Regions from separate parts of the Devosia yakushimensis genome, predicted to be linked through region 2. Evidence: predicted binding sites of a transcription regulator. Region 2 holds the regulator's gene; each other region holds the start of a gene.

Region 1 (7,600 bases), on a different contig from region 2:
ATCTCGGACTGCGTGCGACGATAGGTGATGGTCTTGTCGATGATGATCGCCCAGCACCAGATCGAGGCGCCCAGCAAACCAAGCATAACGGCCTTGACGATCCAGTCAGCGGCCCAGAACAGTCCCCAGATGGACAAGTCAGCGTGCGGGGCAACCGCCCCCACAGCATCCATGGCTTCCATGAAGTGATCCTTTTCGGCCCGGTCCACATGCCCGACCCACAGCGCAAGCCGATGGCGTCGAAATCTGTCAAAATTAAGAGAAATGCCCCATTTGCCGGGCTTTGCGGCTCGACAAACGGGATCAGCGTCCCTTTGCCGCAATTATGGTCAAGGAGTAGTTAACAAAGAGAGTCTTGGCGGCGGCTCACCAATGCCTCGCCCCTGAGTATTCTCCAGGCCATAGGTTCCCCCGGTGTCATTCCCGCGAAAGCGGGAACCCCTGTTTTTAGGGCTCTCCAAGCAAACGGAGGTTCCCGCTTTCGCGGGAATGACACGGTGGATGGTCCTAGGCCTTGGCGGCGAAGCGCGCGAGGATTTCCCGCGGCATCCGGGCCGGTCCGCCGGCGGTTTTGATGGCAACGACCACAACATTGGCCCGCGTCAGCACCGTCTGATCACGTAAAATTGCCTGACGCAGCGTCAATCGGGCGCCCGAAATGGTCGCAACTTCGGTCGTTACCGTCAGCAGGTCATCGATATGGGCGGCGCCATCGAACTGGAGCTCCATCGAGCGCACGGCAAAGGCAATGCCCTGCGCAGCCAGCTCGGAATGATGGATGCCCTCGTCGCGCAGAAATTCGGTCCGGCCGCGCTCGAAGAACTTGAGATAGGCGGCGTGATAGACATTACCCGAAAAATCGGTGTCTTCGTAATAGATGCGGACCGGAAAACTATGCTGCGTCATGTCGCGCCTTCCTTGCCGAGGTCGACGACTACAATCTCCGATTTCGTTCCCAGCCGCACCGGCCACCCGGAAAAGCCCAATCCCGAGGAAACGATGAGATGGCGGTCCTCCTCGACGATATGGCCGTAGGCGTAGCGGCTGCCATAGCGCGAGGGAACCACCGGGGTTTTGCCGAACAGGCGCACTTGCCCGCCATGAGTGTGTCCCGAAAGGGTGAGTGCAACATGGCCGGGAACTTCGGGAAAAATATCGGGCTCATGGGCCATCAGCACCACGGGCTCGTCCGTGCTGACCTGCGCCAGCGCGCCCTTGAGATCATCGACGCCATCCAGCCGGTCATAGCGCCTGGAGTGCTTGGGCGAGAAGGCAAACTGGTCGCCCAGGCCCGCTAGCCAGAAATAGCGCCCGCCATGAGCGATGCGGACTGCCCGATTGATATGGACCGGAATGCCCACTGCCGCGAGTGCCGTTTCCGCCCTGGTGGGGCCGCGGGCAATATCGGCGCGGCTATAGCCGTCATAGTCGTGATTGCCCAAAATGGCATGAACGCCGAGCGGCGCGGATAGCGCGCCCAGCGCGGCGGCCCAACGCGACGGGTCCAGCTCGAGCGAAAGGCGGGGGCCGGAGGCATAGTCGCCGAGCAGGAGGATTATGTCGGGCATGAGGTCATTCGCGCGCCGGCAGAATTCAGCGACGTGCCCCGGATTCGTCCAGGGCGTGCAGGCGTGGAGATCCGCCAGCGCCACGATGCGCAGAGACATGTCCTGCGGCCAGGCCGGCGGCTTGGGCGCATAATGGGTGACATGCAGGGTCACGAGGCACCGTGAGCGAACCGGAGAGCCAGGCTCACTCCTCCGGCTCCTCGAAAAGACTCGCCTGCAGGCCGACAAAGCCCTGCGGCACTACCTTGCCCAGATGCTGGAAGGCGAGCCCGGTGAGCATGCGGCCGCGCGGCGTGCGCTGGATGAAGCCCTGCTGGATCAGATAGGGCTCCACGATCTCCTCGATGGCGTCACGCGGCTCGCTTAGCGCCGCCGAGATGGTTTCAACGCCCACCGGCCCGCCATTGTAGAAATCGGCAATGGTCGTGAGATAGCGCCGGTCGAGCTGATCAAGGCCGCGCGCATCGACATCAAGCCGCAATAGCGCCTTGTCGGCCAGCTTGCGGTCGATCTGGGCAGCGCCGTCGACCAGCGCGAAATCGGTGACCCGGCGCAGCAGGCGCCCGGCAATACGCGGCGTCCCCCGCGAGCGGCGGGCGATCTCGAGGGCGCCATCGGCCGCCATCGGCATGCCCAAGAGCCGCGCGCCGCGCGTCACGATCTGCACCAGTTCTTCCGGCGTATAGAAATTGAGCCGCACGGGAATGCCGAAACGATCGCGCAGCGGTGTGGTCAAAAGCCCTGCGCGGGTGGTCGCGCCAACCAGGGTGAATTTGGCGAGATCGATCCGCACCGAGCGGGCGGCCGGCCCCTCCCCGATGATCAGATCGAGCTGAAAGTCTTCCATCGCCGGATAGAGGATTTCTTCGATGGCCGGATTGAGGCGGTGGATTTCGTCGATGAACAGCACATCGCGCTCTTCCAGATTTGTCAGCAGCGCCGCCAGATCCCCTGCCTTGGCGATCACCGGACCCGAAGTGGCGCGAAAGCCGACCCCCAGCTCGCGCGAAATGATCTGCGCCAGCGTGGTCTTGCCCAGGCCCGGAGGGCCGACGAACAACACGTGATCGAGCGCCGCGCCGCGTTGCTTGGCCGCCTGAATAAACACTTCGAGATTGGCCCGCGCCGCCGCCTGCCCGACAAATTCGGAAAAGCCGGAAGGGCGCAGGGAGACATCAAGCGGATCGTCACGCCCGGCGGCGGGGGAAGTCAGGTCGGTCAACTACTCAGCTCCCGCAGCCCCAGCCGGATCAGTCTTTCGGTTGATATCGTGTCCCCCTCTTGCGCCACGATGCGGGCGAGGGCGGCCGAGGCCTGGGCGCTCGAATAGCCCAGATTGGTCAGGGCGGACACCGCGTCGGACACATTGCCCGCGGCCCGTCCCTCGCCCAATGCGGCCTGCAGACCCAGCGTTCCGGCGTCGATCCCCGGTCCGGCCGGCACCTTGCCCTTGAGTTCGGTGACGATACGCACGGCAAGTTTTGGCCCCACGCCATTGGCGCGGCCGACCATGGCCTTGTCCTGCAGCGCAATGGCGCTCGAAATCTCGGCGGGCGACAGGGCCGACAATATCCCCAGCGCCACACGCGCGCCCACGCCCTGAACCGTCATCAGCAGGTGAAACCAGGCCTTCTCGGTTTCCGTGGCAAAGCCGTAGAGCCGGATCATGTCCTCGCGCACGAAAGTCTCGATGAACACCACGCAGGCTTCGCCCACGCGGGGCAATGCCTGCAATGTACGGCTGGAGCAGAAGATTTCGTAGCACACCCCGCCCACATCGATCAGCGCGAAGTCGTCGCCGAAACTGTCGACCAGCCCCTTGAGCTTCCCGATCATGCCAGCGCCCTCAACCGCTGCGCGGCCACCCGGTGATGGGCATGGCAGATCGCGATCGCCAGCGCATCGGCCGCGTCAGCGCCCTTGAACTGCGCCGCCGGCATCAAGGTTCGCACCATCAGCTCCACCTGCCCCTTTTCCGCATGGCCCGTGCCCACCACCGATTTCTTGACCAGATTGGCCGCATATTCGGCAACCGGCACGCCACGGGCCGCCGGCGTCAACAGAGCCACGCCCCGCGCCTGCCCAAGGATCAGCGCCGAGCGCGCGCCCTGATTGACGAAAGTCTCTTCCACCGCCGCCTCATGCGGGTTGAACCGGTCGAGCACATCGCCAAGCCCGGCAAAGAGTACGGCAAGCCGGTCGGCCAGCGCACCATCGGTTGGCGGCGTCAGCGTCCCTGCCGCCACAAAGCTCAGCCGATTGCCCTGCGTTTCGATCACGCCCCAGCCACAGCGGCGCAGGCCCGGATCGATGCCGATGATTCGTACGCTCGCATTCATAGGCACATCCTTAGTGTGGCTACGGCAACTTACCAAGCCGAATGTGAACAAAAAGGCAACAGAACCCGGTGGAAAACTGCGAAACGATAAAATTGTCCCCAAGCCGACAAGACCATGTTCAGCAGCCCCTCCTACCTTCACATCCGGGAATGCAAGGACGAACCAGATGACCGGATTACGAAGGGGCCTCCCCAAGCGGGCTTGGGCTCACGTCTATCGTGTAACCGGAGGGATCATCGCCGTTTCAATCGTCATTTCCGTCATCCTGACCAATGTCATCATGGAAGTGTCCTCCAATGGCGTGAATGTGCAGGGGCTGGCGGTCTCGGTAATCATGCCGATCGTTCTGGGCGGGCCGATGACATTCTTCCTCGTGCTCAAGCATGAGCAATTGCGCTTCGCCAACGAGCAGCTCGCCCATATGGCGACCACCGACTGGCTGACCGGGTGCCTGAACCGCGGCGCCTTCACCGGCAAGGTCGCCACCTATCTGGAACGGCGCAATCAGCAGCCCGGCGACGGCGGCGCGCTGCTGATCGTGGATGCGGACGACTTCAAGCGCGTCAACGACACCTTCGGCCATCACAATGGCGACGAAGCCCTGCGCCTGATGGCCCAGGCCATTCGCGGCGCGGTGGGCCGGCATGACCTGGTGGGGCGGCTCGGGGGCGAGGAATTCGGCATTTTCCTTGCGGAAGCGAGCCTGGAAACGGCCGATCTGGCTGCCGAACGGGTTCGCATGGCCGTCGGCGCGATTGTCTTTGCTCCGGGCGACACGCCCTGCCCGCTTTCGGTCAGCATCGGGGGCGCGGCCTATGTGAGCCGAGCCCGTTTTGCCGACCTCTACCGCCTCGCCGACCAGCGGCTCTACGACGCCAAGAATACCGGGCGGGACCGCGTCGCCATGATGCAAGCCGCCTGATCCTGGAGACCAGTATGTAACCGGACTGCCCCAAAAATTTTCAGCGCTTGATTTCTCCCATTTGCGAGTTCCTCATGTTGCCTTCCAAGACTTTGATCGCCTTGCAAAGCTGGTCCGGCGTTGCCCGCTCGACCTTGTTCGGTACCCTCGCCTGCATCGTGGTCTCAGTCACTTTCAACGCGCTGTTTTTCGACGATCTGGGAACGCAGGCGCTGCATCGCTCGATTGCCAGCGCCACGATATTGCCGATCATCCTAGGATTGCCGCTTTTCGGCTATGTCAGCCTGCGTTTGCGGGGCCTGGCCATAACCAACCGGCGCCTTGGGCTGGTCGCCCGGACCGACAGCCTGACCGACTGTCTCAATCGTGGCGCCTTCACCGCCAAGGTCGCAACCCAATTGGCCAAGGAACAGAAGAGGCCGAGCGGCGCCCTGCTGATGATCGACGCCGACAATTTCAAGGCCATCAACGATCTCTTCGGCCATGATGCGGGCGACGAGGCCCTGACCATCATCGCCCGCTCGATCCGCGCCGTCTTGCGCGGCGGCGACATTGTCGGGCGCATGGGCGGCGAGGAATTCGGCGTTTACCTACCGGGCGCCGACATGCGCAGCGCCGAGGTCATTGCCGAGCGTATCCGCCGTTCGGTCAACCTGGCCGTCTTCCTGCCCCATGGGCGGTCCCGGCCGCTTTCGGTCAGTGTAGGCGGGGCGGTGTTCGACCAGCCCACCAGCTTTTCCGAGCTATTCCATATCGCCGATCAGCGGCTTTACGGCGCCAAGCAAACCGGACGCAATCGCGTGACAATTGCCCATATCACCGACCATCCGGTGGTGGATCTCAAAAAGAGCGCATGAAAAAGGCGGCGCCGCGGCACCGCCCTTTCGCAAAACCGGAAGGCCTCAGCTGGCGAGCTTGGCCATGTCCTCTTCGCTCATTTCGAAGTTCGAATAGACATTCTGCACGTCGTCATCTTCTTCGAGCGTATTGATCAGCTTCATCAGGGTGCTGCCCTTTTCCGCATCGATCGGCGTCTTGTTTTGCGGCTCCCAGATCGCCTTGACCGATTCAGCCTCGCCCAGCACCTTTTCCAGCGCCGCTGCAACTTCCACCATCGCCTCGAAGGACGTGTAGATATAATGGCCTTCCTCGTCGCTCTCGACGTCGTCGGCGCCTGCCTCGATGGCCGCTTCCATCACCTTGTCTTCAGTGCCGGCAGCGATCGGATAGGTGATCTCGCCAATACGGTCGAACATGAAGCCGACCGAATTGGTTTCCCCCATCGCGCCACCATTCTTGGAGAAATACGAGCGGACATTGGAGGCAGTGCGATTGCGATTGTCGGTCAGCGCCTCGACGATGATGGCGACACCGCCCGGGCCATAGCCCTCATAGCGGATTTCATCATAGTTCTCGCCATCGCTGCCGATGGCCTTCTTGATGGCGCGGTCGATATTGTCCTTGGGCATGGACTGGGCGCGGGCATTGGTGACCGCCAGGCGCAGGCGGGCATTGAAGGCGGGGTCGGGCATGCCCAGCTTGGCCGCAACCGTGATTTCACGCGCCAGCTTGGAGAAGATCTTGGAGCGCACCGCGTCGGACTTGCCTTTGCGGTGCATGATGTTTTTGGCGTGGGAATGGCCTGCCATTCGAAACCTCGGAAACGGTCATAACTTGAATTTGGCCCGCTTATAGGGGCAGGCCGCCCAAAAATAAAGCGTGGCTAGCCGAAGTCGGGTTCGGCCTGCCCCAATACGCCGCCGATCCGCACCGGTAGCGCCTTGCGGGCGAGGCCGGTGCGCGGATCGGTCTCCACCGCTATGCCGCACAGGGTCGCCTCCCCTTCGGCCGGGGTGAAGCGGCCATTGGGAATGCCGGTAAGGAACCGGTTGAGCGGCTCGTCGGCTTCCACCCCGATAATGGAGTCGAAATCCCCACACATGCCGGCATCGGCCATCAGCGCCGTGCCACCTCTAAGGATGCGGTGATCGGCAGTGGGAATATGAGTATGGGTGCCCACCACAAGGCTGACCTTGCCATCGAGGAAAAAGCCCATGCCCTGGATTTCCGAGGTAGCCTCGGTATGGAAATCGACAATGATCGCATCGGCCTGTTCGCCCAGGGGACAGGCTGATACCGCCGCTTCGACCGCCCGGAACGGATCATCCACCGGCCCCATGAAGACCCGGCCCAGCGCATTGATGACCAGGACCCGGTGGCCATTGCGGCCCTCGACGAACATGGCTCCGCGGCCCGGCGTGCCCCCCGGCATATTGATGGGCCGCAGCAATGTCGTCTCGCGCTCGATATAACTCAGCGTATCGCGCTGGTCGAAGGCGTGGTCTCCCAGCGTCACGATATCGGCCCCGGCATCGCGAATGCCGTTGAAATGGGGTTCCGTCAGACCACGGCCATGGCTGGCATTCTCGCCATTGACCACGACAAAATCAAAGCCATAGCGCTCGATAATGCCCGGCAGGCGCTCGGCGACCGCATCCCGGCCCGACCGGCCGACCACATCTCCCAGAAACAGGAACTTCATTGGCTGGCGCCAAAATGGCGGATACCGGCTTCGGTAATGATCGCATCGAGCGGAATGTCGTGCGCTTCGCGCGGCAATAGCGGAAATTCCTGCGCGGCAAAGGCGAGCCCGATCAATTGCGGCTTCTTTTTCATGCGCACGATGGTCCTGTCATAATGTCCCTTGCCATATCCCAGCCGGGTCCCGGTGCTGTCAAAGCCCAAAAGCGGAATCAGCACGATATCGGGTT
Region 2 (7,600 bases):
CCGGATGATCCAATCAAAGCGCAGGTCGCCGGGGGTGGGTTCGAGCTTGGACCAGGCGAATTCGCCGATGCGGACGAATTTGATGCCGACCTCAGCCATGCGAGCGGCGTCGCGGTCCCACCAGTCTTCGGGCCAGTGTTCGGGGTAGTAGCAAACGCCAAGGGCAGGGGTCATTTTATGGCTCTAGAGGGCAATCGGAGTTTCGGGAAGGCCGGCGACATCGACGGCGATGGCAAAGAGCCCACCGGCAACTTTCTCGGCGGCGAGTTGTTCGGCGCTGAGATTCTTGTTGGCGGTGGTGATGAATAGCGTCTTGAGGTCGGGGCCGCCGAAAGCGGGGCAGGTGACCTGGCTGACGGGGACCTCGATGATACAGTCGACTGAGCCATCGGGGGCGTGGCGGACGACGCAGGAGCCGCCCCAGCGGGCGTTCCACAGATAGCCCTGGCTATCGACCACAGCGCCATCGGGATAGCCGCGATGGTTGGAGACATCGGCAAAGAGGGTCCATTCGCCATTGGGCAGACCCGTTGCCGGATCGGTGGGGCATTGCATGATCTGTTTGGTCGGCGTGTCGGACCAATAGGCGATGGTGCCATCAGGCGAGAAACAGGTGGCGTTGGGAATCTTGATACCGGATTTGAGCGTAGTGAGCGTACCGGCGCGGTAATGATAGACCGAGCCGATCGGGGTTTCCTGTTCGCCCTTGGTCATGGTGCCGATCCAGAACGCGCCCGAGGGATGGACGCGGCTGTCATTGGTGCGGGTCAGCGCGTTGCCGGCTTCGATTTCGTTGATGCGGTTCATGCCGCCGGTGGCGAGATCGAATTGCTTGAGGCCGGTTTCGGTGGCCAGCGCCAGGGTGTGGTCATCGATAATCGCAGCGGCGGCGACGATTTCGTTGAACAGCCAGCTATCGGCGATTTCACCTGCGGCGGTGACGGCGAATAGTGTCTGCTCGTTGATGTCGAAGAAGAACAGCTGCTGGCGGCCAGGATGCCAGATCGGGCCTTCGCCCAGGGCGCATTGGCTATCGAGCAGGAGCTTTGCCGTCTGGGTCATTGGGCCATGCCCGTGTCATACGCGGCAACGGCCGTGGCGGCGCGCTCGGCGACCGCGGCAGCGTCCATGCCGGGCTTGTAGATATAGGTGCCCAGGCCAAAGCCGGTGCAGCCGGCGGCGAAGAATTCGCTGAAATTGTCGGGATTGGCCCCGCCCACGGCATAGACCGGGACTTCGGGTGGCAGCACGGCCTTCATGGCCTTGATGCCTTTGGCGCCCAGCACCTCGGCGGGGAAGAATTTGAGGCCGGTGGCGCCCGCCTTGATGGCGCGGAAGGCCTCGGTGGGGGTGAATACGCCGGGATAGGAGAGCAGCTGGATGCGCACGCTCTCCTCGATCACCGCTTTGTTGGTGTCGGGCGAGACGATGAAGGTGCCCCCGGCATCGGCCACAGCCCAGACCTGCTTTTTGGTGAGCACGGTGCCCGCGCCGATGGCGGCCTGGTCGCCCAGGGCGTTGGAGGCCAGCGCAATGCTGGTCAGCGCGTCGGGGGAATTGAGCGGCACCTCGATCATGGTGATCCCGGCGGCGACCAGCGCCTCGCAGACGGCGACGGTTTCGGGTGGCGTGATGCCGCGCAGGATGGCGATGATGTGACGATGATTCATGGGGTAACTCCGATCAGGCGATGGCGCTGCGGGCGGCTTTGAGACCAGCCAGCACCACATCTGTTGCATCGACGGGGATGCCTGTTGCGCCGGTTTTGGCGAGCACATCGGCATAAAGCGCGCAAAGTGCGGCCGAGCCGATCAATGGCACAGGTTCGGCACCGATGAGATGACGATTGCTGCCGATCTCGGTACCGATCAACAGGCCGGACAGGAAGCCGGCGCACCAATCGGGCGCGCGGCCGGACAGGAGCGAGCCGGCGCGGACCTGGAACAACTGGCCGAGCAAGTCCTGGGGGCGCGCAAGGCCGGCTTCGGCGCCGGCAACAAAGCCTTCGGCGCGGGCGGGACCGTCGAGCGGGCCATTGAGGGAATGGCGCAGCACGGAATGAGTGCTGAGGATTTCGAACAATTCGCCGGTCATGGCGGTGGCGAAGTGGTCGATATGGGTGCCGCTGAGCTGGGCCCATTTAGAATGGGTGCCGGGCATGCAGACCACGCCCGTATAGCCGGGGCGGAGGGCGGCGAGGCCGAGTAACTGGGTTTCTTCGCCGCGCATGACATTGTCGGCGCCGTTTTTCTGGCAGACGCCGGGCAGAATCGAGACCGCGAAGCGGGTGTTCGGCATGGCGGGCTGGACGGCGCCGGCGAGCAGGTGGCGCAGATCGGTGGGGGCTTCGAGATAGGGCGCTTCGAGCCAGCCTTGGCGGGCGCCGGCCATGCCGCAGACCAGCACATCAATGGAGCCGGCGCGGGTACCGGTGACCCCGTCGAGCAATTCGCTCAGCGCGGCGGGATAGTCCTCGCGCGTGAGTTTACCCATGCCCTTGGGGGAATTGCGCGAAAATGTGACCGCGCCATCGGCGGCAATGCCCCAGGCGCGCAAGTTCGAGGTGCCCCAATCAACGGCGACCCAATCCACAATATCAGTCAAATCACTCCCCCTGAGCCGCATGCCTTATCCCGGCGGGGCGACCCTAATCGTAGAGCGCCGGTGGAGCCAGCCAGAATCTGTGGCTGCCGGCGCGACAGAAGAAGGGCCCAAGCCGCATGGTTTCGTCTCCTCATTTGGTAAGCGAGCAGACGCGTTTCGGAACATTGCACAGGGCTTTTTTCCGCGCCTCTAAAAAGTATGATTTTTTGGCAGAATTCCGTTCACTCTCGCTATGGGCATGCTAGAAAGCTGCAATCGTTGAGGCACGATCCGCCAGCGCGGACAGTGAGGTATGAGGAAATGACTGCCAGCAAGCCCCAGAAGCTGCGTTCGCGCGCTTGGTTCGATAATCCTGACAATCCAGATATGACGGCGCTTTATCTCGAGCGTTACATGAACTTTGGCGTGTCGCGCGAAGAGCTGCAATCGGACAAGCCGATCATCGGCATCGCGCAGACCGGGTCCGATCTTTCGCCGTGCAACCGCCACCACATCGTGCTGGCCGAGCGCGTGCGCGAAGGCATTCGCGAAGCGGGCGGCATTGCCATCGAATTCCCGGTGCATCCGATTCAGGAAACCGGCAAGCGTCCGACGGCCGGGCTGGACCGGAACCTGGCCTATCTGGGCCTGGTCGAAGTGCTGTACGGCTATCCGTTGGATGGCGTGGTGCTGACCATTGGGTGCGACAAGACCACGCCTGCCATGCTGATGGGCGCGGCGACGGTCAATATTCCGGCAATTGCGCTGTCGGTCGGGCCGATGCTGAATGGCTGGCACAAGGGCGAGCGGACGGGCTCGGGCACGATTGTGTGGAAGGCACGCCAGATGATGGCGGCCGGCGAGATCGATTATGCCCAGTTCATCGAACTGGTGGCGTCTTCGGCGCCCTCGACGGGCTATTGCAATACGATGGGCACGGCCACGACGATGAACTCGCTGGCCGAGTCGCTGGGCATGCAACTGCCGGGTTCGGCGGCGATCCCCGCGCCTTATCGCGATCGTCAGGAAATGGCCTATCGCACCGGCAAACGCATTGTGGACATGGTGCATGAGGATTTGAAGCCCTCGGACATCCTGACCAAGGACAATTTCATCAATACGATCGTGGTCAATTCCGCGATCGGCGGCTCGACCAATGCGCCGATCCATATCCAGGCCATTGCCAAGCATATTGGCGTGGAACTGGAATTGCAGGATTTCCAGACCTATGGGCACAAGGTGCCGCTGCTGGTGAATTTGCAGCCGGCCGGCGAATATCTGGGCGAGGATTATTACCATGCCGGCGGCGTGCCGGCGGTGGTCAACGAGCTGATGGGGCAGGGCCTGATCCGCGAGAATGCGCCGACGGTCAATGGCAAGACCATTGGCGAGAATTGCCGCAATACGCCGATCCAGGATGACAGGGTCATCCGGCATTTCGACAATCCGCTCAAGACCGAGGCCGGGTTCCTGGTGCTCCGCGGCAATCTCTTCGACAACGCCATCATGAAGACCAGCGTGATCTCCTCCGAGTTCCGCGATCGCTACCTCAACAATCCGGCTCACCCCGGCATGTTCGAGGGCAAGGCGGTGGTGTTCGATGGTCCGGAGGATTATCACCACCGGATCGACGATCCGTCGCTGGCGATCGACGAGAATACGCTGCTGTTCATGCGCGGCGCCGGGCCGATCGGCTATCCGGGCGCGGCGGAAGTGGTCAACATGCGGCCCCCTGATTACCTGATCAAAAAGGGCATTCACTCGCTGGCCTGTATTGGCGATGGCCGCCAGTCGGGCACGTCGGGCTCCCCCTCGATTCTCAATGCATCGCCGGAAGCGGCGGCGGGCGGCAATCTCGCCATCCTCAAGACCGGGGACCAGGTGCGGATCGACCTCAACAAGGGTACGGCCGATATCCTGATCTCCGACGCCGAGATCGCCACCCGGCGGCAGGAACTGGCTGAGGCTGGCGGATACAAATATCCCAAGCATCAGACGCCCTGGCAGGAAATCCAGCGTGGCATCGTTGGCCAGCTTGGCGACGGCGCCATTCTCAAGCCAGCCGAGAAATACCAACGGATTGCCCAGACTAATGGTGTTCCGCGCGACAACCACTAGGCACACCCAGCTCTTGAAGCAGAAAGGCCCGCCGATCGGCGGGCCTTTTTTTATTCGGGGAAGGCACTCAAATGCTCGTGCAGAATGCGCCAGATGCCATCCCGCTTGCCCAGGACGGTCGTCCCCCTGCCACTCCCACGGATGATCTGCCCCTCGAGAGTTGTTTGCCAATGAAAACTGTAGATGCAGCATGCTGCCTCATCGGCTTTGGCGATCCAACGCAGGTCTTGCAGCCAATATGTCTCATCAGCCAGGCGTTGCCAGGTGCGCTCGAAAGCGGCTCGCGCCGCTTCCATTCCACGATAGGAACCAGAGCTAAACCAAAAGGTCGCGTCATCGTCGATCAGCGGCGTTAGCAGCTCAAAGTCGTGCCGATTGATACGCTCGGCATAGGCTGCCATCACCGCCTCAGGCGTGGCGCGATCCACAATCAGTATTTTCGCAATAGTCCGACGAGCCGACCCTGGACCTTGACCCGATCAGGCGGAAAGATTCGGGTTTCGTAGGCGGGGTTGGCGGCTTCGAGCGCGACGGTGTTGCCCTTGCGCCGCAGGCGCTTGAGGGTGGCTTCCTCGTCATCGACCAAGGCGACGATGATTTCGCCGGTGCTGGCCGATTCCTGCTTTTTGATGAGGACGGTGTCGCCATCGAAAATGCCGGCGTCGATCATGGAATCGCCGCGTACTTCAAGCGCGTAATGTTCGCCCGCGCCCAGCATCTCGGGGGGGACCGAAATGGTGTGGGAATGGGTCTGGATGGCCTCGATGGGCGTACCGGCGGCGATGCGGCCCATGACGGGAATGGAGATCGGCCGGGCATAATCTTCGCCGGCGGATTTGCGGGCCGGCGGATTGGACACTTTGCCCAGCGTGCCCTCGATGACCGATGGCTCGAAGCGCGCCTTGCGGCCGCCCAGCGAGGGGTTCATCGAATCGGGGAGTTTGACCACTTCGAGCGCTCGGGCCCGATTAGGCAGGCGGCGAATGAAACCGCGCTCTTCAAGCGCGGTGATCAGGCGGTGAATGCCGGATTTGGAAGCCAGATCGAGGGCGTCCTTCATTTCATCGAATGAGGGGGGGATGCCGCTTTCCTTCATCCGTTCGTGGATGAACATCAGCAGCTCGTGTTGTTTGCGCGTCAGCATTGGCGGCCTTCCACAGGGATTCGGAACATAGGCAGAACGACTATACGTGTTCCAGTTATGTTCCGCAATATCCCCAGCGGCCCCATCGTGATTTTCTTGGCTAGACAGTCAAAAGGCGTCGATCTGGATGGATTCGACTGTCGATCCGGCGGGGGCGCCGGGGTCGAATTCTGGCTGGATGATCAGCATATCGGCGTTGGACAGGGATGAGGTGTGGCCGCTGTCAGTCTGGGAGATTGGCATCAGCTCGGGGCCGGTGGGCGTATGCACCAGCTGGGCGCGCATGAAGTGGCGGCGCGCGGAATTGGGCGGGGTGGGGCCGGCCAAAGGCAGGCGCCAATTGGGTTGTTCGGCATAGCCGAGCCATTTGCGCAGAGCCGGCTTGATGAAGACGGTGGCGGTGACCATGGCCGAGACGGGATTGCCGGGCAGGCCGAAAATCAGCGTCTTGCCGCGGGTGCCAAACATCAGCGGTTTGCCGGGGCGCATATTGATGCGCCAGAAATCCAGCGTCACGCCGAGTTCGAGCAGCACGTCCTGGACGATATCGTGGTCGCCCACGCTGGCGCCCCCGGTGGTGATCAGAATGTCCGGCTCGGCGGCGAAGATTGATTCGAGCTTGGCCCGCAGGGCAGCGCGGTCGTCGCGGGCAATGCCGTGGTCGGTGACCTCAGCGGCATAGGGGGCGAGCATGGGGGCGAGGCCAAAGCTGTTGGACGCGACGATCTGGTCGGGTGCGAGGGGCGAGCCGGGCAGCACCAGTTCGTCGCCAGTGGCGAGGAGGGCGATGCGGGGGCGCGTGGCAACCGTAAGCGCGGGGGCGTTGGCGGCGGCGGCTACGGCCAGCTGCATCGGGCCCATGCGGGCGCCGGCTTCGATCAGGGCATCACCGGTGGCGAAGTCATTGCCGATGGCGCGGATGCTGCGGCCGGGCTTGGGCTGTTCGGCGAAGGTCACCAGATTGCCGTTTGGCGTGGCTTCTTCCTGCATGATAACGGCGTCGGCGCCGGGAGGAACCGGGGCGCCGGTGAAGATGCGGACGCATTGGCCTGCGGCCAGGCTGCCGGGGAAACCGGCGCCGGCTTGCGATATGCCGATCAGTGTGAGGCGGTGGCCGGGAGTGATGTCGGCGGCGCGGACGGCATAGCCATCCATGGCGCTGGCATTGAAGGGGGGCTGGTCGTGGGTCGCGAACAGGGTTTGCGCCAGGACGCGGCCATTGGCGTCAGCCAGGACGACGATTTCGGGGCGTACGGCGGGCACGCGCGCGAGAATGGCGGCGATGGCGGCTTCGACGGGTAAGAGGCTCATGGTGTGCGTACGAAGTCGCCGGATTTGCCGCCGGACTTTTCGAGGAGGCAGATGTCGGTGAGGACTATGGCGCGGTCGATGGCTTTGGCCATGTCATAAAGCGTCAGCGCGGCGGTGGAGGTGGCAACGAGGGCTTCCATTTCAACGCCGGTCTGGCCGGTGGTTTCGGCTGCGGCTTCAATGCGGATGGCGGTGCCGCTCTCGGCCGAGATGTCGACGCTGACCTTGGTGAGCGGGATCGGATGGCAGAGCGGGATCAGCTCGGAGGTCTTTTTGGCGGCCATGATGCCGGCAATGCGGGCCACGGCCAGGGCGTCGCCTTTTTTGAGGGTCCCGCCCATAATGGCAGTGATGGTGGCCGGCTGGGCGATGACGCGGGCCTGGGCGACGGCGCGGCGCTTGGTGGAGGCTTTGTCGCCGATGTCGACGATATGGGCTTCGCCG
Region 3 (7,600 bases), on a different contig from region 2:
ATAGCCCTCCCGGTACATCTTCAGCACGACACTGGTGCCGCTCAAGAAATCCACTCTGAACACCGAGGAGGATCCGCCGGACATTTCTGTCACGGTGGCGACCCTGCCCAGGTCGAGCCCGGCCAGGGCGGCATCGACCTGATCTCGTTCCAGCCTCATCGCGTCCCCTCCCGCCATGCTCCCTCTGGTCGGGATCATGCAAAACAAAAAGGCCGGTGTCTCCACCGGCCTTTCAGGATTCTGCACTCGCCTGGGTCTCAGGCGGCTTCTTCGTCGCTCTCGGCGGCATCCGCCTTGGTGCGCTTGGGCGACTTGGCCAGGTTCTTTTCGATCAACTGCACCGCTTCGGTCAGGGTCAGCTTGTTGACAGCGCCGATTTCGCGGCTCATGCGATCCATGGCTTGCTCGAAGAGCTGGCGTTCCGAATAGCTCTGCTCGGGCTGCTCTTCGGAGCGATAGAGATCGCGCACGACTTCCGAAATGGCGATCAGGTCACCCGAATTGATCTTGGCTTCATATTCCTGGGCGCGACGCGACCACATGGTGCGCTTGACGCGGGCGCGGCCGGTGACGGTGGTCAGCGCCTGGGTGACCATATCCTCTTCGGCCAGCTTGCGCATGCCGACGGATTTGATCTTGGCCACGGGTACGCGCAGGGTCAGCTTGTCCTGTTCGAAGCTGATGACGAACAACTCAAGGGTCAGGCCGGCGACTTCTTGTTCCTCGATCGAGACGATCATGCCGACGCCATGCGCCGGATAGACGACATACTCGCCCGTCTTGAACCCAAGCCGCTGCTGTGACTTCTTGGCTACCATAGTCTTGGAACTCCTTGTTGACGCCCCAAATGGACAGTTCCCTGCGGGAAGGACCGCCCATTCCAAACTCATAAACGCCCAAATCGTGGGCGCTGCGCGCAGCAAAGACCCCATGGCTTACCGGGTCCGCTTTCCCCGGAATGCCAGGCAACATTACCGATGTTGTGTCAAAAAAATCGTGCCCTCAGGCACGGGTTGGTGACGGGCTCAACTGCATATCATGAGACCATAGCACAAAATTTCAGCAAAATCAAAAACTACGAATCAAATGCGGATTCGTGCCGCCGCGGAACCGCTGGCAATGTGACGAAGCTATGACGCTGATCTGCTGCGCTTGCGGCCCAAGCACTGAAGCGAAGAGCTTGCAGGCAGGCCGAGGCGAAAATGTCCGTCTTCGAGAACCGGAGCGGAGCGTACATCAGTACGTGAGCACCGGAAGCGCAGGAGACGGGTATTTGCAGCCCGGCATGGCCGCAAGACCGAGCTTCAGTCGCCTTCGCCAGGCTCTTCCGAGAAGTACTTCTCAAGCTTGCCGGTTTCCCCGTCCTTCTCCTTGGCCTCGGGCAGCGGATCGCGCCGCTCGGTCAGGTTGGGCCACATGGAGGCGAACTTGGTGTTGAGCGCCAGCCATTCGTCGAGCCCGCTTTCGGTATCGGGCTTGATCGCCTCGGCCGGACATTCGGGCTCGCACACCCCGCAATCGATGCACTCGTCCGGATGGATGACCAGCATGTTCTCGCCTTCGTAGAAACAGTCCACCGGACACACTTCGACGCAGTCGGTATATTTGCAGGCAATGCAGTTATCGGTGACGATATAGGTCATCTATTGGGCAGTCCCGAACGATGGTCCGGCGCCGGGAGGGACGGGCCGGATGGTCTCAACGGCTGCGGTGCTAAACCCTTTTGGCCTTTGCTGCAAGATCGCGACGGGGCAGGGTTTGGCCCGCATATGGCCCAGGCCAGCAAATTTTCCCGCAACCGGCTAAGCGCCCGCGACGTGACGGAACACCCGATCCTCCGGGTCTTGCCGCGGCGCGTCCGGGTCGAGCCGGGCACCCAGCCGCTCGGCCAAAGCGATCGAGCGCGCATTGTCCGGGTCGCAATAGCTGACCAGCGTGGAAAGACCGCCGGGGCCGAAAGCCCAGTCGCGCAGCGCCCGCGCCGCCTCCAGGCCATAGCCCTGCCCTTCAAAGGGCGCATAGACCAGCCAGCCCAGCTCCTTCTCGGGAAAGAGCGGCCCATGATTGATCCCCACCTGCCCCACGCATTCGCCTGTCGTCCGCAGGTCGATCATCAAGGCGCCATGCCCGAACAGGTGCCAACAGGCGACGTCATGGCAGAATGTGAGCCAAGCCCCCTTGGTATCGAATGGCCCACCCATATAGCGCGAGCGCTCCGAGGCCAGGAAATCGGCATAGGCCGCAAAATCCGTCATCACCGGCGCCCGCAATACCAAGCGCTCAGTGGCAAGGGTGGGGATTTCAGAATTGCTCATGACACCTGACTTTTCACCGTGTCATCCCCGCGAAAGCAGGGACCTCTGTTTGGAGAGCTAAGAACAACAAACGGAGGTTCCCGCTTTCGCGGGAATGACACGGTGGTTTGAGGAGATGCATGTGGCGTCACTCGTCCTCTCCGCCGCGCAGCTTGTCGGTCTCCCGCCGCTCCCGCTTGGTCGGCCGCCCTGCCCCGCTGTCGCGCGGCGCGATCGCCGCCTCATAGGGCGAGCGTTCGGCCTTGGGCAAGGCGGGGGGTGAGAGATCCTCGTAAAGCGTCGTCGCCTCGCTGGCTGGCCCCCGCCGCGTCCCCGCGTCGAGGATTTTCCACACCACGATGCGGCCATGGATAGCCATGGTCAGCACGTCGCCGGCACCCACCTTGTAGTCGCTCTTATCGGTCCGCTCGGAATTGACGCGGATGGCGCCGGTCTCGATGACCTTTTGCGCCAGCGTGCGCGATTTGAGGGCGCGCGAGAAAAACAGGAACTTGTCGAGCCGTTCCTTGCGAACGGGGATCGCGCCAGTTCCTGTCAATCGCTACTCCGCGCTCTTGTTGCGCAGGGCGGCCAGCTTGGCGAAGGGGCTGTCCGGATCGAACTTGGCCTCGCGCTTCTCGGTCCTGGGCTTGTCGAATTTCGGCCGCTCGTCACGCGGCTTGTCGAATTTGCGGTTGTCGTTGCGCCCGCGCGGCTCGAACTTGGCCTTGGGGTTGAGGTGCTGGGCCTTGGACAAGTCCTGCACTTCACCTTCGGGCCGGCGTTTGGCCTGTGGCCGCTGCCGGTTTTCCCCTTCGGGACGGCGGCGATGCTCACCCCGCTTGGCATCGGGCCGCTTGCCGCCCGGGAACCAGATTTCATCGAATTCGGGCTCCGCCGGCGCCGCATCGGCCACCACGGCAGGCTCAGCCTCGATGATCGTCGTTGCCGGAATTTCGCCCTCAAGCGCCAGGGGAGCAGGCTCGACTTCGGCCACCACAGCCTCAACCGGGGCTTCCGCCACCACCTCGGGCACCGCCGGATTTTCCGCCAGCACTTCGTCGAGCGCCGGCGCTTCCGCGCTGGCTTCCGCCGCGACAGGCACCACAACCTTGGGCGTGCGCTTCACGCGATAGCCCAGCGACGTCAGGATCGAGGCGAAATCCTCGCCCGAACAGCCCAACAGCGACGTCATCTCCACCGTCACGCGGAACCCGTTCCCCTCGGCCGCGCCGACGGGCACCTCGCCTTGGTGCCGGCTCGGATCGAGCGCGATCAGCGGCCGGATGATATCGGCCAGCCGTTCCAGGATATCGACGCGCACCGCGCGCTTGCCCGCCACCTTGAAGCCGGCAATCTCGTAAAGCCGGCTATCAACTTCCGGATCGACCAGGAACGAGGTGCGGCCCGACAGCACGATATGGGGGATATCCGTCACGCCCGGCTGGCGGATACCGCCATTCTTGAGCGCAAACAGAATCAGCGCCAATTCGCGCGGCGCCGGTTTCAGCGCCAGCGGCAGGAAGATGTGATAGGCGCCGAACTTGATGCCCAGCTTGCGCATCTTGCCGCGCACGTCCTGATCCAGCGCCTTGACCTCGTCGGCCACCTGCGCCCGCGGCAATAGCCCCAGATGCTCGTAAAGCTGGAAGGCAATGCCGCGCGCCGCCCCGTCCAGATCGGCCGGGGCTTCCAGCGCCATGACGCTTTCGAGCACGGTATTGATATGATGGCGCAGCCACAGCGCCAGCCGGTCCTGCACGCGCTCGAGGTCGACGCCCGTCAGCGTCTCGTCGGCCAGCATCAGGATACGTGGGCGATAGAGCGCATCGCCTTCGATCAGTTCGGCGACGATATCGCCCTTCCAGCGCAGCCTGCCATCGGTCGCCAGCACGAATTCTTCGTTGGGCGCCCCGGCCAGCCGATCGGCCCGATTGTGAATTTCGGGCGCCACCACATGATCGGCCGCCGCCCGCAACCCCTTGGTATCGACGTCCCCGTCATTGCGGGAGAGGGTAAAGCGGAAGCCTTCGAGTGTGCCGATCAGATGGCCTTCCAGCCGAACTTCGCCACGCTCATTGATCTCGGGAGATGCCATACGTTTGTCTTTCAGGTGGCGGAGCAAGACGCTCGTGCGCCGGTCGACGAACCGCTGAGTGAGCCTTTCATGCAGGGCATCGCTCAGGCGGTCTTCAATGTCTCGGGTCTTTTCGCGCCAATGTGAAGGGTCTGCAAGCCAGTTTTTGCGGTTGGCGACAAAGGTCCACGTGCGGATTTGTTTGATCCGGTTGCTGAGTGTATCGATGTCCCCGCTGGCATTGTCGCAAAAGCGAACCTGCTCGGCAATCCAGTCCTCGCTGACCGTTCCAATTCGCTTCAAATCCGAATAAATCCGGGTCACGATCTCCCCGTGATTGGCCGGAGAAATGCCCTGATAATCAGGGATTTGGCAGCATTCCCACAGGAGACGCGCGCCATCCAGACCACGGGCCAATTTGCCCGCTTCATTGCGCGCCACAAACTCCAGCGCGCGCTGGTCCGTGGCCACCGGAACCCGTGTCAAACTGCGGCTTTCCGGTGGCTTTTCGAGGCTGTCGAGCAGCGCGGGAATGGATGAATAATCTAGTCTATTGTTGCGCCATTGCAGCACTTTGACGGGTTCGAAATCGTGGGTTTCGAGCGCCACCACCATTTCTTCGTCGAATCCCTCCGTGCCACCCGTCACCCCGAAGGTTCCATTGCGCGCATGGCGCCCTGCCCGGCCGGCAATCTGCCCCAATTCTGCCGCAGTTAGGGGCCGGCTCTGGTGCCCGTCGAATTTGGTGTCGTCAGCAAAGGCGACATGGTGGATGTCCAGGTTGAGCCCCATCCCGATGGCATCGGTGGCGACCAGAAAATCCACATCGCCATTCTGATAGAGCTCGACCTGCGCATTGCGCGTGCGCGGGCTGAGCGCGCCCATCACCACGGCGGCCCCGCCCCGCTCGCGCCGGATCAGTTCGGCAATGGCATAGACCTGCCGCGCCGAGAAGGCGACGATGGCGCTGCGCGCCGGCTGGCGCGAAATCTTCCTGGACCCGGCATAGGTGAGCTGGGAGAATCGCGGGCGGTCCACGATATCGGCATTGGGCAGCAGTTTGCGGATCACCGGCGCCATGGTCGCCGCACCCAGCAGCAGCGTTTCCTGGCTCCCCCTGGCATTGAGAAGCCGGTCGGTGAAGACGTGCCCACGATCGAAATCGATCGCCGTCTGGATCTCGTCGATCGCCACGCAATCGACATGGATATCCATCGGCATGGCCTCGACCGTGCAGACCCAATAGCGCGGCCGCGCCGGCACGATCCGCTCTTCCCCGGTCACCAGCGCCACGGCCTGCTCGCCCACTCGTTCGACCACCCGCGTATAGACCTCGCGCGCCAGCAAACGCAGCGGCAGCCCGATCATCCCGGTTGGGTGGGCCAGCATCCGCTCGATGGCGAAATAGGTCTTGCCGGTATTGGTCGGGCCGAGAATCGCCTTGACCGATTGGTAGGGTGCAAAAGTCATCGTCGCCAATGTAGGGGCTGTTTGATCCGGTTGCGAGCCCGCTATTGGCTGTCCCGCAACAGGACAGCCCTTGCCACACAATTGTCATCCCGGTTAATGCGCGGAACATGAAGCGAACGAAACAGAACCGAATCGGCGCGACTCACTGAATCCGGGTTTGTTCCCTACTAGACCTAGTGGGCAATCCAGCCGCTGGCTACCAGAGCGGCATAATGACTGATCCTATCGGCGCCAGGCGCGATTTTCCCGTTCAACTCCCCTACCAAACGATAAAAATCGGCAATTTCCGCGTCTTCATGAAGCAAGCGTAAAGAGACCCAAGGGCAAGAATTTCCTCCTCCTCGACCTTTCCGCCCCGCTCGCCCCGGCCTTTCCGCTCCCCGCATTGACAATTTTCCCATTGACCGTCCCAAGCCGGGACAGGAGGTATCTGCTCCTAAACACTGAGCCATCGGTTCATCGCCTCCCTCCCCCTTGAGGGGAGGGACCGAGGGTGGGGGTTCTGCGGCCAGGGCAGACTGCCGGGCTCCAGCTTGCGGCCAGTCACCCTCCCTGGCCCTCCCCCTCACCATGATGGGGGAGTGTTTACTCGGGGCGCATTCAAGAATGCGGTGTCATTCCGGCGAAGGCCGGAATCCATGTCCGCATGCTCCCACAACCACGGTGTTGCCGGATGTTTCACGGCACGGATTCCGGCCTTCGTCGGAATGACGTCGTGGGTGGGACTAGTTCAAAGTAAACACGAGGCAATGAGGGTGGGGTGGGCCACACGCACAACCCTCCGACTTACCCATCTTATCCCCCTTCCAAAATCCCGTGGCATCATCCATCCATCATCCGGAACACGGGCGGCGCTGCAGCGACCGGCGTCCGGATGCCAGCCGGGGGAGCGGGGGTCGCGCCTTGCTCCGGGATGCGCAGACGGATCAGCGGGCAGGAGGGCCAAGGTCACCTGTTGGGGTCGCGATGCTGCCTTCCGACCAAGGCCCGGCACCCCGAGGCAAGTTGCGCCTCATATTCATTTACTCACGAGGCGAATCTGGTCTCGGGGTCCGTCCGTCTATCCGACAACCGCGGCACAGGCGGCGCTTGCGCACGTCCCGAAACGGCACAATTCGGTGCCCCTACCGCTCTCCGCTGTAACCTTCGAACCAAAACCGGAACGAACGCAGAAAGAATCACGGAGAATCGCTCAATGCCGCTTTGTTCCACACAATATCTGGTGGACCCGACCGCCCCGCGCCCACAATCGACAAACCGGCCGGGGCTCCCGCCCGGCAATCAGCCTCCGGGCCATTCATTTCCATCACCAAGCGGTAAAAATCGCCACTTTGCCGTCAGAGATAAACAAAACCCTAACCGCAAAAAGCATAGGGACCACACTGGTTTAACAGCACGGTCCCCGCAAAATGCCCGATCCCGGGCGGCATTTTTGGCAAAAAAGCCGTTGACCGTATCGAAACGGGACGGCCCGGCGGCGAAGCTCTATTTGCGCATATTGGTCATCACCATGGAGAGATCACCCATATTGGTGCCCACCAGCACGCGATAGGGCACGAAATAGCCCGTCTCGCCCAACGGCGCATACCACATCAGGATGCGGCTGGTATCGGCCAGGTAATTGGTGATTTCCGATTCAGTGAAATGCCCCGAGATCGGCTGATAGTCGAGGCTGCACACCACCACCGGGCCCTGATAGCCCGTGCGTGGCGAGGTAGCCTCATCCTCCCCGGCATAGCTCATGGCGAGATTGAAGCGC

Evidence for each region. Region 2 encodes LexA, which represses DNA repair genes until DNA is damaged. Its sites were predicted from a motif close to TGTTCNNNNTGTGTTCNG; they were not measured.
Region 1: ruvC (crossover junction endodeoxyribonuclease RuvC) is a predicted target of LexA. The motif match lies at 3,951-3,968, and genes of this name have one in related genera.
Region 3: QQL79_RS18385 (helicase-related protein) is a predicted target of LexA. The motif match lies at 5,943-5,960, and genes of this name have one in related genera.

The regions. Positions count from the first base shown of each region.
Region 1 is NZ_BSNG01000003.1:1,433-9,032, forward strand. Features, by position in the region: gene tolQ (protein TolQ) at 1-173, opposite strand, end outside; gene ybgC (tol-pal system-associated acyl-CoA thioesterase) at 508-906, opposite strand; gene QQL79_RS18550 (metallophosphoesterase) at 903-1,721, opposite strand; gene ruvB (Holliday junction branch migration DNA helicase RuvB) at 1,753-2,790, opposite strand; gene ruvA (Holliday junction branch migration protein RuvA) at 2,787-3,404, opposite strand; gene ruvC (crossover junction endodeoxyribonuclease RuvC) at 3,401-3,907, opposite strand; gene QQL79_RS18570 (GGDEF domain-containing protein) at 4,074-4,829, shown strand; gene QQL79_RS18575 (GGDEF domain-containing protein) at 4,904-5,686, shown strand; gene QQL79_RS18580 (YebC/PmpR family DNA-binding transcriptional regulator) at 5,732-6,478, opposite strand; gene QQL79_RS18585 (TIGR00282 family metallophosphoesterase) at 6,553-7,371, opposite strand; gene QQL79_RS18590 (5-formyltetrahydrofolate cyclo-ligase) at 7,368-7,600, opposite strand, start outside.
Region 2 is NZ_BSNG01000001.1:1,360,621-1,368,220, forward strand. Features, by position in the region: gene QQL79_RS06755 (beta-galactosidase) at 1-174, opposite strand, end outside; gene QQL79_RS06760 (SMP-30/gluconolactonase/LRE family protein) at 184-1,062, opposite strand; gene QQL79_RS06765 (2-dehydro-3-deoxy-6-phosphogalactonate aldolase) at 1,059-1,670, opposite strand; gene QQL79_RS06770 (2-dehydro-3-deoxygalactonokinase) at 1,684-2,604, opposite strand; gene QQL79_RS06775 (IlvD/Edd family dehydratase) at 2,905-4,701, shown strand; gene QQL79_RS06780 (YybH family protein) at 4,752-5,102, opposite strand; gene lexA (transcriptional repressor LexA) at 5,132-5,845, opposite strand; gene QQL79_RS06790 (molybdopterin molybdotransferase MoeA) at 5,954-7,156, opposite strand; gene moaC (cyclic pyranopterin monophosphate synthase MoaC) at 7,153-7,600, opposite strand, start outside.
Region 3 is NZ_BSNG01000002.1:239,321-246,920, reverse strand. Features, by position in the region: gene QQL79_RS18410 (phosphotransferase family protein) at 1-159, opposite strand, end outside; gene QQL79_RS18405 (CarD family transcriptional regulator) at 258-818, opposite strand; gene fdxA (ferredoxin FdxA) at 1,305-1,643, opposite strand; gene QQL79_RS18395 (GNAT family N-acetyltransferase) at 1,803-2,315, opposite strand; gene QQL79_RS18390 (RNA-binding S4 domain-containing protein) at 2,443-2,853, opposite strand; gene QQL79_RS18385 (helicase-related protein) at 2,857-5,841, opposite strand; gene QQL79_RS18380 (DUF3108 domain-containing protein) at 7,327-7,600, opposite strand, start outside.